2 linked regions of the Thalassobaculum sp. OXR-137 genome follow. The protein of the gene in region 1 binds, or shares a complex with, the protein of each later gene. Links are inferred from orthologs where the notes say so. Each region holds a gene or a part of one and is shown in the gene's direction. Other genes may lie near its edges. The genes, in order: xseA and T8K17_RS20560.

What was found.
Region 2: the proteins of xseA (region 1) and T8K17_RS20560 are in contact, whole or in part, in a cryo-EM structure (PDB 8TXR), measured with the Escherichia coli proteins. The link is inferred for Thalassobaculum sp. OXR-137 from one-to-one orthologs.

What each region holds. Positions count from the first base shown.
Region 1 is NZ_CP139715.1:1,349,475-1,356,684, forward strand. What follows is about bases 1,845-4,730. They hold xseA (exodeoxyribonuclease VII large subunit), read left to right. Parts: upstream 1,845-2,464; coding sequence 2,465-3,997; downstream 3,998-4,730. Other genes in these bases: T8K17_RS06425 (class I SAM-dependent methyltransferase), read right to left, coding at 1,845-2,356; T8K17_RS06435 (M23 family metallopeptidase), read left to right, coding at 3,997-4,730. Outside these bases: purD (phosphoribosylamine--glycine ligase), read right to left, coding at 1-1,237; more of T8K17_RS06425, read right to left, coding at 1,337-1,844; more of T8K17_RS06435, read left to right, coding at 4,731-4,809; lpxK (tetraacyldisaccharide 4'-kinase), read right to left, coding at 4,813-5,781; T8K17_RS06445 (3-deoxy-D-manno-octulosonic acid transferase), read right to left, coding at 5,778-7,049; T8K17_RS06450 (lysophospholipid acyltransferase family protein), read right to left, coding at 7,046-7,210. UniProt on the Escherichia coli protein: Bidirectionally degrades single-stranded DNA into large acid-insoluble oligonucleotides, which are then degraded further into small acid-soluble oligonucleotides.
Region 2 is NZ_CP139715.1:4,413,354-4,420,663, reverse strand. Bases 2,516-5,501 are described here. They hold T8K17_RS20560 (exodeoxyribonuclease VII small subunit), read left to right. Parts: upstream 2,516-3,869; coding sequence 3,870-4,133; downstream 4,134-5,501. Other genes in these bases: dxs (1-deoxy-D-xylulose-5-phosphate synthase), read left to right, coding at 5,056-5,501; T8K17_RS20555 (farnesyl diphosphate synthase), read left to right, coding at 4,146-5,036; T8K17_RS20565 (histone deacetylase family protein), read left to right, coding at 2,849-3,775; T8K17_RS20570 (GNAT family N-acetyltransferase), read left to right, coding at 2,516-2,839. Outside these bases: T8K17_RS20580 (efflux RND transporter permease subunit), read right to left, coding at 1-993; T8K17_RS20575 (efflux RND transporter periplasmic adaptor subunit), read right to left, coding at 1,016-2,137; more of T8K17_RS20570, read left to right, coding at 2,306-2,515; more of dxs, read left to right, coding at 5,502-6,987; T8K17_RS20545 (DUF3422 domain-containing protein), read right to left, coding at 6,995-7,310. UniProt on the Escherichia coli protein: Bidirectionally degrades single-stranded DNA into large acid-insoluble oligonucleotides, which are then degraded further into small acid-soluble oligonucleotides.

The sequences.
Region 1 (7,210 bases):
GGCAGAACCCGCCGGGCCAATCGATCCCGTCCACCGCCGCATAGGCCCGTGTCCGAGCCTCGGAGGCGTCCTTGCCGATGGCGGTCACCCCCAGCACCCGGCCGCCGGTGGCCAGCAGGCTGCCGTCCTCGCCCTTGGTGGTGCCGGCATGGAACACGACCACGTCGTCGCTCTCCACCGCCTCGGTGCCGGCGATGACCGTATTCTTCTCGTAGGCGCCCGGATAGCCGTTGGCGGCCATGACCACGCAGAGCGCGGTGTCGTCGTGCCAGCGCAGGTGGAAGTGGTCGATCTGGCCGTCGGCGGTGGCGATCAGGGCGGACAGGAAGTCGCCCTTCACCCGCAGCATCAGCGCCTGGCATTCCGGGTCGCCGAAGCGGACGTTGTATTCGATCAGCTTCGGCCCCCCGTCGGTGATCATCAGCCCGGCGAACAGCACGCCGCGGAAGGTGCGACCCTCCGCCGCCATGCCGGCGACGGTCGGCTCGATGATCTCCTTCACGATGCGGGCGGCCATGGCGTCGTCGACGATCGGGGCGGGGGAATAGGCGCCCATGCCGCCGGTATTCGGCCCGGTATCGCCGTCGCCGACCCGCTTGTGGTCCTGGGCGCCGGCGAGCGGCAGGATCGCCTTGCCGTCGGTGAGCGCGAAGAAGCTGGCCTCCTCGCCGATCATCCATTCCTCGACGACGATCTCCGCCCCGGCCTCGCCGAACGCCCGGTCGGCCATGATCGCGTCGACCGCTTCCAGAGCCTCGTCGAGGGTCTCAGCCATGATCACGCCCTTGCCGGCGGCCAGCCCGTCGGCCTTGATCACGATGGGCGCACCCTGCTCGCGGATATAGACCTTGGCGGCCTCGGGATCTGTAAAGCGGCCATAAGCGGCGGTCGGAATGTCGTGGCGGGTGCAGAAGTCCTTGGTGAAGGCCTTGGAGCCTTCCAGCACGGCGGCGGCGGCCGTCGGACCGAAGGACTTGATGCCGGCGGCGTCCAGCCTGTCGACCAGGCCGGCGACCAGCGGCCCTTCCGGGCCCACCACCACGAAATCGACGGCGGAGTCCGTGCAGAAGGCCACCAGGGCGTCATGGTCGTCCACGCCGATGGGCACGCATTCGGCCTCGCGCGCAATGCCCGCATTGCCGGGGGCGCAGAACAGCTTCGTCACCAGCGGCGAGGCGGCGATGGCCCAGCACAGGGCATGCTCGCGCCCGCCGGAACCCACGACCAGAATGCGCATGTCAGGCTTCTCCAGGTCCGATCCTTCATCCCGCCGCGCGGCCTGTCCGGCGGCAGGCGCGGACCATACGCCGTGCCGCCGGGCCATGCCACACCGTCGTCATTCCGCCGGCCGGTCCGCCGCCGGCAGGGCGAGAAGCATCTCGTGGCGCAGAATTCGGGGCCGGTCCGCGAGCGCTTCGGCCGCCGCACGCCAGCGGGGTTCCGGCACCGTGTCGAACCCCGACCGTCGCAGCCAGGCGGAGAGCCAGGGCAGGGACACCGGCTCCGGATTGCGGTGGTGGGCCGGGTCGAACGCCGCCTCGTCCTCCGGCGGGCAGGCATGCAGCTCGAACAGAATCGGGGCGCCGAGCCCGGTCAGTGCGGTCAGCGGGCCGGTCATGTCGTCGAAGTGATAGATCAGCCCCAGCGCACAGACGGCATCGACGCGCTCCAGTCCGGGAAATGCCGCGCGCAGGCGGTCGAGGATCGCCGGCAGATCCTGGGCCGGGCCGAGCTGGACGGTCACCCGGTCGCCCAGGCCGTTGAGGGCGCAAAAGGTGGCGGTGCGCAGGGCCATGGTGACCGCGACGTCGAGGGCGACGACCCGGGCTCCCGCGCGGGCGAGGTTGAGGGAGAAGAAGCCGTCGGCGCATCCGGCATCGACGATCACCCGGTCGCGCAGACTGCCGCCGCAGGCCCGCTCCAGCAGCGGCCTGGCCAGGGTCCATTCCGTGGTGTGATAGGCCCCGCTGCGGTCCGGTGCGTTGAAGCGGCTTGGTGGGACGGGGCCGTCGAGGCCGGGCAGGCTGACCGGATGGTAATATCCGCGATCCCCCAGAGCCCGGACCATCAAGCTGTCGAATGCTGCCTTGGTGCGGGGCATGAGCTCGGGAACCGGGGCTCGCGGTACCGCATTCTCCACCCAACGGGGAGAGATCGCGGCGACCGCGCGCAGCACCCGCTCCGCCTCTTCGCGGATGTGCGGGTCCGGGGCGTCCGTGGCGAGCCAGGCGGTGGCGGAGAGAAACTCCGCCGTCCTGACGAGTTCGGCATAGGACGGCAGGCCCTGCTCGCGGGCGACGGCGCTGGCGGCCCGGAAATCGCCCTGGAGGACGTATTGTGCGATGGAGTTTGTCATCGAATCTTCCATTGGTTGTCATGTCCCTGTGGATGATGCGGGAATGGGGGCCGGAAATAGAATTCGTTGCCCCGTGACGACGGCGGCCGATCGGTGTTACGGAGACCCATGGAAGACGCAGCCCCACCTCCCGGATCCGACACCGTCGGAAACCTGCCGGAGTTCTCCGTCGGCGAGATCAGCCTGGCGGTTAAACGCACGGTGGAATCCAGTTTCGAGCGCGTGCGGGTGCGCGGAGAGGTGTCGCGGCCCATGCGCGCCGGCTCCGGCCACGTCTATCTGACGCTCAAGGACGAGAACGCGGTGCTCGATGCCGTGTGCTGGAAGGGAGCGGCCCAGCGGCTGTCGATCCAGCCCGAGGACGGCATGGAGGTCATCGCCACCGGCAAGCTGACCACCTATCCCGGCCGTTCCAAGTACCAGATGGTCATCGAGCAGATGGAGCTGGCGGGCGAGGGCGCGCTGCTCAAGCTGCTGGAGGACAGACGCAAGCGGCTCGCCGCCGAGGGCCTGTTCGACGCCGACCGCAAGCGGCCGATCCCGTTCCTGCCCGGCGTCATCGGCGTGGTCACCTCGCCGACCGGGGCGGTGATCCGGGACATCCTGCACCGGCTGGCCGATCGCTTCCCGGTGCATGTCATCGTCTGGCCGGTTCTGGTCCAGGGCGACGCGGCGAAGGATCAGGTTTCCCGCGCCATCCGCGGTTTCAACAGCCTGCCGGAGCAGGGCGGGCCGATGCCGCGTCCGGACCTGCTGATCGTCGCGCGCGGCGGCGGCAGCCTGGAGGATCTCTGGGCATTCAACGAGGAGGAGGTGGTGCGCGCCGCCGCCGGCTCGGATATCCCGCTGATCTCCGCCGTCGGCCACGAGACCGACACGACCCTGATCGACTTCGCCAGCGACCGCCGGGCGCCGACCCCGACCGCGGCGGCCGAGATGGCGGTGCCGGTGCGCACCGACCTGATTGCCCGCATCGCCGAGGACACCGCCCGGCTGACCGGCGCCGTCAGCCGCCGGCTGAACGAGGGTCGGACCATCGTCTCCGGACTGGCCCGTGGGCTCGGCGACCCGGGCGCTCGGATCGAGCAGGCGCAGCAGCGGCTGGACTATGCCTCGGGCACCTCGCTGAGCCGGATCACCGCTCTGCTCGACCGGCTGAAATATGCGGTCGACCGGCCGATCCCCTCGCCGGCGGAGATCCTGGCCCGCACCCGGGGACGATTCGACACGGTGGCGCGCGGTTTGCGGGTCGGACCGATCGAGCGCTCCGTGGTCGACGGCGCCCGGGAACTAGACAGATATTTGCGCAGAGCTGAGGCGGCCTACGACCGGCGTTTGAAGGTAGAGAAGACTCGAGTCGATTCCCTGGAGAAGCTCCTCAACGCCAATTCCTTCGAGCGCGTGCTGGAACGCGGTTTCGCCCTGGTGCGCGACGAGTCCGGCGCGCCGGTGAAATCCGCCGCCGAGACCAGCGCCGGTCAGACGGTGTCCCTGCGGTTCCGGGACGGCGAGACCTCGGCGGTCATCGGCGCCGGGTCCGGACCCTCCGGGGGCGGCGGGGCGAAACCTAAGCCCAAGGCCAAACCGACACCGGCATCCTCGTCCGACACCCCCACCCCCACCCAGGAGACCCTGTTCTGATGCGCCGGTTCCTCGCGATCGCCTGTCTCCTCCTGCTGTCGACGGTGGCGCGGGCGGAGACCACCTTCAACGGAAGCTTCACTCAGGGCGGTGTGGTGTTCGGCAAGACCGATCCGGGCACAAAGCTTGTGCTGGACGGCATTCCGGTGGTGGTCGACCGCGACGGCGTCTTCGTCTTCGGGTTCCACCGGGATGCGCCGGTGACCTCCACCCTGGTGATCACCGCGCCGGACGGCTCGGCGGAGACCCGGACCCTCGATGTGGCGCCGCGCGAGTTCAGGATTCAGCGCATCGACGGCCTGCCGGACACCATGGTGACCCCGCCCAAGGAGGTGCTGGACCGGATCCAGCGCGATCAGGCCGAGGTGAAGGCGGCGCGGGCGGCCGACCGGGTCGAGTCCGATTTCCGCTCCGGCTTCATCTGGCCGGTCACCGGACCGATCTCCGGCGTGTACGGCAGCCAGCGGATCCTCAACGGCCAGCCGCGCCAGCCCCATTACGGCATCGACATCGCGGTCCCCAAAGGCACGCCGGTGGTGGCGCCGGCAGACGGTCTGGTGACCCTGTCGGCGACCGACCACTACTACACCGGCGGCACCCTGATCCTCGACCACGGCCACGGCCTGTCCAGCACCTTCATCCATATGGACAGCGTCGCGGTGAAGGTCGGAGAGCACATCAGGCAGGGCACCGTGATCGGCACGGTCGGGGCGACCGGCCGGGCGACCGGCCCGCATCTCGACTGGCGGATGAACTGGTACGACCGGCGTCTGGACCCGGCTTTCGTGGTCCCGCCGATGCCCGGCCAGTAGACGCTACGGCGTCATCCCGTCGAGCAGGGCGGCGATCGCCGCCGGATCCCGCCAGCTCAGCGACACGTCCACGACCGTGACCATCGGCCGGGCCTCCGGCGGCAGGCGCACCGCGTCCTTCGCGGTGGTGACCGGGATGGCGTTCAGGCCCACCGCGCGCTCGACCAGTTCCATGACCTCCAGCGGCCGGTAGGCGTGGTGATCGGCGAAAGCCTGAAACCCGACCAGTTCGGCGCCGATCTCGGTCAGGGTTTCGCGGAACTTATCCGGGCGGCCGATCCCGGCGAAACCGAGAACGCGCTGACCGCGCAGAGTGAGGGAGGCCGGCGACGGCTCCAGAACGGCGCGCAGCAGCGGCCGCCGGTCGCCCACCCGTGTGGCGATCCCGGTCCGGTCGTCGCCGATCAGCACCACGGCGGCGGATTTCTGCAGGGCGGCGTCCCAGGGCTCGCGCAGGGGGCCGGCGGGCATCAGCTGGCCGTTGCCGATCCCCGCCCCGCCGTCGACCACGAGAAGACTGAGCGTGGGGATCAGGGACGGGTTCTGCAGCCCGTCGTCCATGACGATGACGTCGATGCCGATCTCCTCCAGAAGCCGCGCGCCGGCCGCCCGGTCCCGGGCGATCACGGTTGGGGCGGCGGCGGCCAGCAGCAGCGGCTCGTCGCCCACCTCGGCACTGCCATGGACCGCCGGATCGACACGGACCGGCCCGCTCAGGGTGCCGCCATGGCCACGGGACAGCAGGCCGACCCGGCTGCCGCGGACGATCAGCTCGGCGGCGACGGCGAGGACCGTCGGGGTCTTGCCCGCGCCGCCGGCGGTGGCGTTGCCGACGCAGATCAGCGGCACCGCCGGACGGTAAGTTGTGGTTGTGGCCCTGCGGATCTGGGCGCCGAGACGCCACAGCCAACTTGCCGGGGCGAGGGCAGCCGCCGGCCAGCCGCCGGTCGTCCAGAAGCCGGGGGCCTTCATCGGGGCCCGCCCGGAAGGAGCGGGGTCAGCGCGTCGAGGATCCGGACGAGGCCCGCGCGCCCCTCGGCGGCGACGGCCCGCGCCCGCCCGCCCATGGCGGCGGCCGACTCGGGCGAGTCGAGCAGCGCGCCGACGGTCTGGGCCAGGCTCTCGGCGTCCGTCACCTCCCGCGCGGCGTCGGCGGCGAGCAGGGCGTCGGCGGCATCCCGGTTGTTGGGGATCAGCGGCCCGAAGACGAGGGCGGTCCCGCAATGGGCCGGCTCGATCGGGTTGTGCCCGCCGACCGGCACCAGGGACCCGGCGAGGAAGGTCACCGGGATGGCGGAGTAGAACCCGGCCACCTCGCCCATCGTGTCGGCGAGATAGACGGCGGTGCCGGAGGTCACCGTCTCGCCCGCGGACCGGCGCGCGGCGGTCAGGCCCTGGGCCCGGATCAACCCGGCGATCTCGTCGGCCCGGGTGACGTGGCGGGGGATGATGACCGTCAGCAGGTCTGGTCGTCCGGAGGCGAGCCGGGCATGGGCGTCGAGCACCACCGCGTCCTCGCCCGGATGGGTGCTGGCGGCGAGCCAGACCGGGCGCCCGGCGACGGCGGCGCGGATTTCCGCGGTCAGCGCCTCGTTGCCCTCCGGCGGATCGCCGGCAGCCTTCAGATTGCCGGCATAGCGGACGTCGGCGCAGCCCAGGGCGGAGAACCGCCGCGCCTGATCGGCGCTCGCCGCCAGCACCAGATCGAAGGCGCCGAACAGCGGGCGGGCGAGCCATCCCATCCGGCGCCAGCGCTGGAACGCGCCGACCGACAGCCGGCCGTCGACGATGACCAGCGGAATGCCGCGCCCGTCCGCCTCGGTCACCAGGGTCGGCCACAGGTCGGATTCCATCCAGATGCCGAGATCGGGGCGCCAATGGTCGAGGAAGCGGCCGACCCAGGCCGGGCGGTCGACCGGCACGAACTGGTGGATCACGCCCTCGGGCAGGCGCCTGGCCATGGCGTCGGCGGAGGTGGTGGTGCCGGTGGTCATCAGCAGCGTCAGATCGGGCCGGGTCTGGCGCAGGGCGCGGATCAGGGTGAGCAGCCCGACCGCTTCGCCCACGCTGGCCGCGTGCAGCCAGACCAGAGGGCCGTCGGGCCTGGGCCGGTCGGCGACGCCGCGGCGTTCGTCCAACCGGCGGGGATCCTCCTTGCCGCGCGCCACCCGCCGGTCGAGATAGGCGTCGATCGCCGGTCCCAGGGCGGTCGCCAGGCCCTTGTAGAGCGACAGGATCATGGGGCGGTTCCGCGCTTCGCGGCGGGTTTCGCCGCCGCCGGCGGGATCGGCTCCAGGCCAAGCGCCCGGTCGGCTTCGTCGGTCACCCGGTTCAGCGCCTCCTCGATCCGCAGGCGGAACCCTTCGCGGTCGGCCGCCGCCTCGGTCACGTCGATGGGCGG
Region 2 (7,310 bases), 3.1 Mb from region 1 along the record:
GTCGTAGACCTTGTTGATGTAGAGCCCTTCGGCCGGCAGATCGTAGGCCGACAGCTCCTCCAGCGCGGCTTCGACCCCGGCCATGGTCTCGATCACGTTGGCCCCGGTTTCCCGGCGGATCGGCATGGCCATGCCGGGCTCGCCGAAATAGCGGATGCGCGAGACCGGCTCCTTGTAGTCGAACACCACGTCGCCGATATCGGCCACCGTCAGCCGGCCGACCCGGCCGGTCACCGGATCGATGGTCGAGCGCAGGACCACGTCGCGGACCGACTGGACGCTCTCGAAGTCGCCCTCGGTGCGCACGGTGTACCGGCGCTTGCCTTCCTCGACCGCGCCGGCGGAGATCGACGCGTTGGCGGCGCGCAGGCCCTGGACGACCTGACTGATGGTGATGCGGTTATGGGCGAGACGCTCCGGATCCACGATCACCTGCATCTCGCGTTCGGAGCCGCCATAGACGTCCACCCGGCTGACGCCCGGCACCCGCTCGATGCGGGTCTTGATGACGTCCTCCGCGAAGTCGCCGAAGGTGTGGATCGGCCGGTCGTTGCCGGGGACCCGGCGCAGGGTCAGCCAGGCGATGGCGTTGTCCTCGGCGCCGGCGCTGCTGAGCGTCGGCTGGTCGACCTCGGAGGGATAGTCGCCGACCCGGTCGAGCCGGTTGGCCACCAGCAGCAGCGCCCGGTCCATGTCGGTGCCGACCATGAACTCCAGCTCGATCCGACCGCGGCCGGTCTCGGCCGTGCCGAGCATTTCCTCCAGCCCTTCCAGGCCGCGCAACTCGTCCTCCTGACGGTTGACGATCTCGCGCTCGACCTCGGCCGGGGCGGCGCCGAACCACTCGGTCTCCACCGTGATCACCGGCCGGTTCACGTCCGGAGCGAGCTGGATCGGGATGTTGAGCAGGGCGACGATGCCGAACATCACCACCATGAGCACGGCGGAGACGACGGCGATCGGCCGCTCGATCGAGGCGCGGATGATGTTCATGGCCCTGTCCCCCGCTCTCGCCTCAGCCCTGGCCGGCGTCGACCGAGACGGTCTGGCCCGGTCGCAGCACCTCGTTGCCGCGGATCACCGCGAGCTCTCCGTCCTCCAGTCCGTTCAGGACCTCGAACCGGTTGCCCACGCTCTCGCCCAGGCGGACCGATCGGGGGACCGCCTTGCCGTCTTGCACGACGAAGACGATGTTCTCGCCGCGCTGGACGGTCACCGCGTCCTTGTCGACCGTCAGCACCTGCCGGCTCTGGTCCAGCGGGACCTCCAGGGTGATCGCCTGGTTCGCCGCGGTCGGCACCTGGGCGCTGTCCTGCGGCGTGAAGCGGACGGCGCGCGTGCGGGTGCGGGTGTTCTCCTCCGGGATCACGGCGCGGACGGCGGCGCTGAGCCGGGTGCCGTCCTGCAGCTCGGCCTCGACGACGGTACCGGGGCGCAGGCCGCCGGTCCGGTCGGCCGGCACGTCGGCCTCGATCTCCAGTTCCAGGTGATTGAGCATCGTCACCACCGGATCGCCGAGCCGCACATAGGAGCCGGCGGACACGTAGCGGACCGTCACCACCCCATCATACGGCGCGGTGATGGTCGCGTCAGCCAGGGCGATTTCCGCCAGGTCGAGCTGCGCCTTCGCGACGGCGGCGTCTGCTTCGGCGGCCCGCAGACCGGCGCGGTGCGCCTCCACGTCGCGCTCGGCATCCTCCATCCGGTCGGGGCGGTGGGCGCTGGAGTTCCTCAGCTTGCTCAGCCGGTCCAGGGTCTGCTGCGCTTTCGCCAGATTGGCCCGCTCGGCGATGATGTCGGCCGCGGCCGCCTTGGCCTGGGCGGCCACCCGTTCGCGCTCGGCGGTCAATCGGTCGCTGGAGAGCCGGGCGACGACGTCGCCTTTGCGGACCTGGTCGCCGACCTGCACCGCGACCTCGTCCACCTGCTCGGCGACCCGGGCGGCGAGCACCCCGGCCTCGCGGGCGACGAACCGGCCGAGGACATTGACGGTGGCGATCAGCGGCTGGCGGGTGACCGGATCGACACTGACCGAGGCGGCCCGCCCCTGGGCCAGGGCCGGATCGGCCGTGCTCAGGAACGCGCATAGGGCCAAAAGCCCGAGGATAAGGCCGGCGGGTCGGGTCGAAACGGGCATCGTCTGCAAGTCCTCGATGTCACTAGGCGATTGTAAGGTAGCACTCGCTGCGGCCTTGCAAGTCTACAGGGTGAGATATACCAAAGTCCGCAACTATTAACGGGCCGCCGGCTGCCGGCATGTCTGGATGGGCGGCGCGGGGAAGCGGCCGAAAAGCGAGTTTTTCCAATGGCATCCACCCCGACCGTGATCGAGACGGAGCGCTTGGTCCTGCGGCCGCATCGGCTGGAGGACGCCGAGAACATCACCCGGCTCTGGGCCGATCCGGAGGTGGTGCGCTACATCGGCCAGCCGTCGACCCGTCAGGAGAGCTGGTCGCGGCTGCTGCGCTATGCCGGCCATTGGGCACTGTTCGGCTACGGCTATTTCGCGGTCGAGGAGCGGGCGACCGGCCGGTTCATCGGCGATGTCGGCGTGGCCCAGTTCCGGCGCGAGGGAGTGGACGAACCCGAGAACTCGGCCGAGGCGGGCTGGGTCCTGTCGAGCGGGTGCCAGGGCCAGGGCTTCGGCCGGGAGGCGGTGACGGCTCTGCACCGCTGGATCGATACGTCACTCCCCGTACTCCGCACCCACTGCATCATCGACCCCCGGAACGAGGCGTCGGTCCGGCTGGCCCGGTCGGTCGGCTACGCGGAAATCGGTACCGTCAGCTACGCCGGCGACACCGTGCTGCTGCTGGTGCGCGAGCGGGGGGCTTGCTAGGCTCGGCCCATGACAACGCTTCTCTATACCCATGACGCCTGTGTTCACCACGAGCCGGGCAAGATGCATCCCGAGCACCCGGCGCGCCTGAAGGCGATCTGGCAGGCGCTCGAGGCACCGAATTTCAGCAAGCTGGACCGCCGCGAGGCGCCGCTGGCCTCGGTCGAGCAGATCGCCCGGGTCCATCCCGAGCGCTACGTGGCCGCCATCCTGGAGGCGGTGCCGAAGACCGGCATGGCGGCGATCGACGGCGACACCTTCCTGTCCCCCGGCACGGGCGAGGCCGCCCTGCGCGGCGCCGGCGCCGCCGTGGCCGCGACCGACGCGGTGCTGGGCGGGGAGGCGGCCAACGCCTTCTGCGCCACCCGGCCGCCGGGACACCATGCCGAGCCGGACCGGGCCATGGGCTTCTGCTTCTTCAACAACGTCGCCATCGCCGCCCGGCACGCCCAGGAGGTGCACGGGCTGAAGCGCGTGGCGGTGATGGATTTCGACGTCCACCACGGCAACGGCACCCAGGCGGCGTTCTGGGACACGCCCAGCCTGCTCTACGCCTCGACCCACCAGATGCCGCTCTATCCCGGCACCGGGGCGGCGACCGAGCGGGGGCAGGGCAACATCGTCAACGCGCCGCTGGCGCCGATGTCCGGCGGTCCTGAGTTCCGCCAGACCATGAGCGACCGCATCCTGCCGGCGCTGGAGGCGTTCCAGCCGGAGCTGCTGATCATCTCCGCTGGATTCGACGCCCATCGCGACGACCCGCTGGCCTCGCTGATGCTGGAGACAGAGGATTTCGTCTGGGCGACCAAGGAGCTGATGCGGGTCGCCAAGAAGGTCTGCGGCGGCAAGATCGTCTCCTGCCTGGAGGGCGGCTACGACCTGCAGGCGCTCTCCGTGTCGACGGCGGCCCATGTGAAGCAGCTCATGAAGGGCTGACGGGCCACGATCCGCGCTTTCCCGCGGCCCGCCCGCCGGCCTTGTTTCGCACCCGCACCCTGCATACACTCCGCGCGCTTTCCGGAGGATAGACGTGACCGATACACAAGCTGCCAAACCCGTCGCCGCGCCCGTCGACGCCATGAGCTTCGAGGACGCCCTGCGCGAGCTCGAAGCGATCGTCGAGACCCTGGAGCAGGGCCGGGGATCGCTGGACGATGCCATCGCCGCCTATGAGCGGGGGGCGGCGCTGAAGAAGCACTGCCAGAAGAAGCTGGAGGAGGCGCGCCTCAAGGTCGAGAAGATCAAGCTCGACGAGAGCGGCCAGCCGTCCGGCACCACCGATTTCGACGCCTGAGGGGAGCTGTCGATGGCCGACCTGCAGACCCTGCTGGAGGAGTGCGCCGCCACGGTCGACAAGACCATGGACCTGCTGCTGCCCCAACCGGACGACGCCGAAGCGCGGCTGTTCGAGGCCATGCGCTATTCCTGCACGGCGGGCGGCAAGCGGCTGCGGCCGTTCCTGGTGATGCAGTCGGCCAACCTGTTCCGGGTCGACAAGCGTTGCGCCGCCCGGGTCGCTGCGGCCGTCGAGTTCATGCATACCTACTCGCTGATCCATGACGACCTGCCGGCGATGGACGATTCCGACCTGCGCCGCGGCCGGCCGAGCTGCCACAAGCAGTTCGACGAGGCCACGGCGATCCTGGCCGGCGACGCGCTGCAGGCGCTGGCCTTCGAGGTGCTGGCCGCGCCCGAGACCCATGCGGATCCGGCGGTTCGGATCGAGCTGGTGCGCGAGCTGTCCCAGGCGGCCGGCGGCCACGGCATGTGCGGCGGCCAGATGATCGACCTGCTGGCCGAGCGCGACGGCGAGATGAATATCGGGGCTATCACCCGCCTGCAGCGCCTGAAGACCGGCGAGATGTTCGCATTCTCCTCCGTGGCGGGCGCGATCCTGGGCAAAGGCTCCTATCGGTCCTATATGGCTCTGCATAACTTCGCGCAGGAATTCGGCCTGGCCTTCCAGATCGCCGACGACCTGCTTGACGCCGAGGGCGACCCCGAGAAGACCGGCAAGCCGGTGGGGCAGGACGCCGCAGCGGGAAAAGCCACGTTCGTGTCCATTCTCGGGGCGGAGCGGGCCCGGGCGCAGGCCCATCTGCTGATCGATCAGGCGGTGCATGCGCTCGAGGTGTTCGACGAGGCGGCGGATCCGCTGCGCGAGGCTGCGCGTTACGTCGTCGACCGCACGAACTGACGGACTGGAAAGTAGGATCATGAGCCATCGGCCCGAGACACCGCTCCTGGACCGGATCGCCACACCGGACGATCTGAAGGGGCTGAGCGTCGCCGAACTGCGCCAGGTGGCTGACGAGCTGCGGGCTGAGACGATTTCCGCGGTGTCGGTGACCGGCGGCCATCTGGGCGCCGGCCTGGGCGTGGTCGAACTGACCGTGGCGCTGCATCATGTGTTCGACACGCCGCGCGACAAGGTGATCTGGGATGTCGGCCACCAGGCCTATCCGCACAAGATTCTGACCGGCCGCCGCGACCGCATCCGCACCCTGCGCCAGGGCGGGGGCCTGTCCGGCTTCACCAAACGGTCGGAGAGCGTGTACGACCCGTTCGGCGCCGCACACAGCTCCACCTCGATTTCCTCCGGTCTCGGCATGGCCGCCGCCCGCGACCTGCTGGGCGACGATTTCGACGTGGTCTCGGTGATCGGCGACGGTTCCATGAGCGCCGGCATGGCCTATGAGGCGATGAACAACGCCGGTGCCTCGGCCAGTCGCATGCTGGTGATCCTGAACGACAACGACATGTCGATCGCCCCGCCGGTGGGAGCCATGAGCGCCTACCTGTCGCAGATCGTGTCGTCGCGCTCCTTTGCCTCGTTCCGCGAGCTCGGCAAGCAGGTCGCCCGCCACTTCCCCAAGCCGCTGGAGCGCGCCGCCCAGCGGGCCGAGGAATTCGCCCGCGGCATGCTGACCGGCGGCACCCTGTTCGAGGAGATGGGCTTCTTCTATGTCGGCCCGGTCGACGGCCATAACCTCGACCACCTCGTGCCGATCCTGAAGAAGCTGAAGGGCCGCAAGCAGGGCCCCGTGCTGCTGCATGTGGTGACCGAGAAGGGCCGCGGCCATCCATTTAACGAGACCAATGCCGAGAAGTATCACGCGGTCGCCAAGTTCGACGTGGTCACCGGCGCCCAGTCCAAGCCGAAGCCGAACGCGCCGAGCTACACCAACGTCTTCGCCGACAGCCTGATCCAGGCGGCCGAAGCCGACGAGCGCATCGTCGCGGTGACCGCCGCCATGCCGTCCGGCACCGGCCTGAACAAGTTCGCCGAGCGCTTCCCGCACCGGAGTTTCGATGTCGGCATCGCCGAGCAGCACGCGGTGACCTTCGCCGCCGGCATGGCCTGCGAGGGCCTGAAGCCGTTCTGCGCGATCTATTCAACCTTCCTGCAGCGCGGCTACGACCAGGTGGTCCATGACGTGATGCTGCAGGAGCTGCCGGTGCGTTTCGCCATCGACCGGGCCGGCCTGGTCGGCGCCGACGGGGCGACCCATGCCGGCGCCTTCGACCTGACCTATCTCGGCTGCCTGCCGAATTTCGTGATCATGGCGCCGTCGGACGAGGCGGAGCTGAAGCACATGGTCGCCACCGCCGCCGCCATCGACGACGGCCCGTCCGCCGTCCGCTATCCGCGCGGCGAAGGCGTGGGCGTGGAGTTGCCGGCGACCGGCTCGGCGCTGGAGATCGGCAAGGGCAGGGTGGTGCGCGAGGGGACGACCGTCGCGATCCTGTCGCTCGGCACCCGCCTGCAGGACGCGCTGGCCGCGGCTGATGCGCTGCAGGCACGGGGGATTTCCACCACTGTGGCCGATGCCCGGTTCGCCAAGCCGATCGACACCGATCTGGTCACCCGCCTGGCCCGCGAGCATGCGGTGCTGATCACGGTGGAGGAGAACGCCATCGGCGGCTTCGCCACCCAGGTGCTGCACCATCTGGCCCATGCGGGTCTGCTCGATGGCGGGCTGGCGGTGCGGCCGATGGTGTTGCCGGACCGCCCCATCGACCACGACAGCCAGGCCGTCCAGTACAGGGATGCCGGGCTGCATGCCGAGTCCATCGTCACCATGGCGATCGGCGCGTTGATGGCGACCGGCGCCAGCATCGACATGTCGGCCGGACCGGTGGCCTGAGCGGCGTCTATTCGTCCTTCTCGCGTTCGATCCGGGCGCGCGCCCGCCGCGCGCCGAGCCAGACGAGGGCCGCGATGACCGGGACGGCGAAGCCCTGGACGGCGGGCACATTGACCGCCACTCCCATCGCCTTGACGGCATAGAGCAAATATCCGGCAACCCCGATCACGTAGTAGGTGATGGCCGCCACCGACAGGCCTTCCACCGTCTGCTGCAGGCGGAGCTGGAGCCGCGCCCGTTTGTCCATGGAGGCGAGCAGGTCGCGGTTCTGCGCCTCCAGGGTGATGTCGACGCGGGTGCGCAGCAGGTTGGCAGCCCGGGTC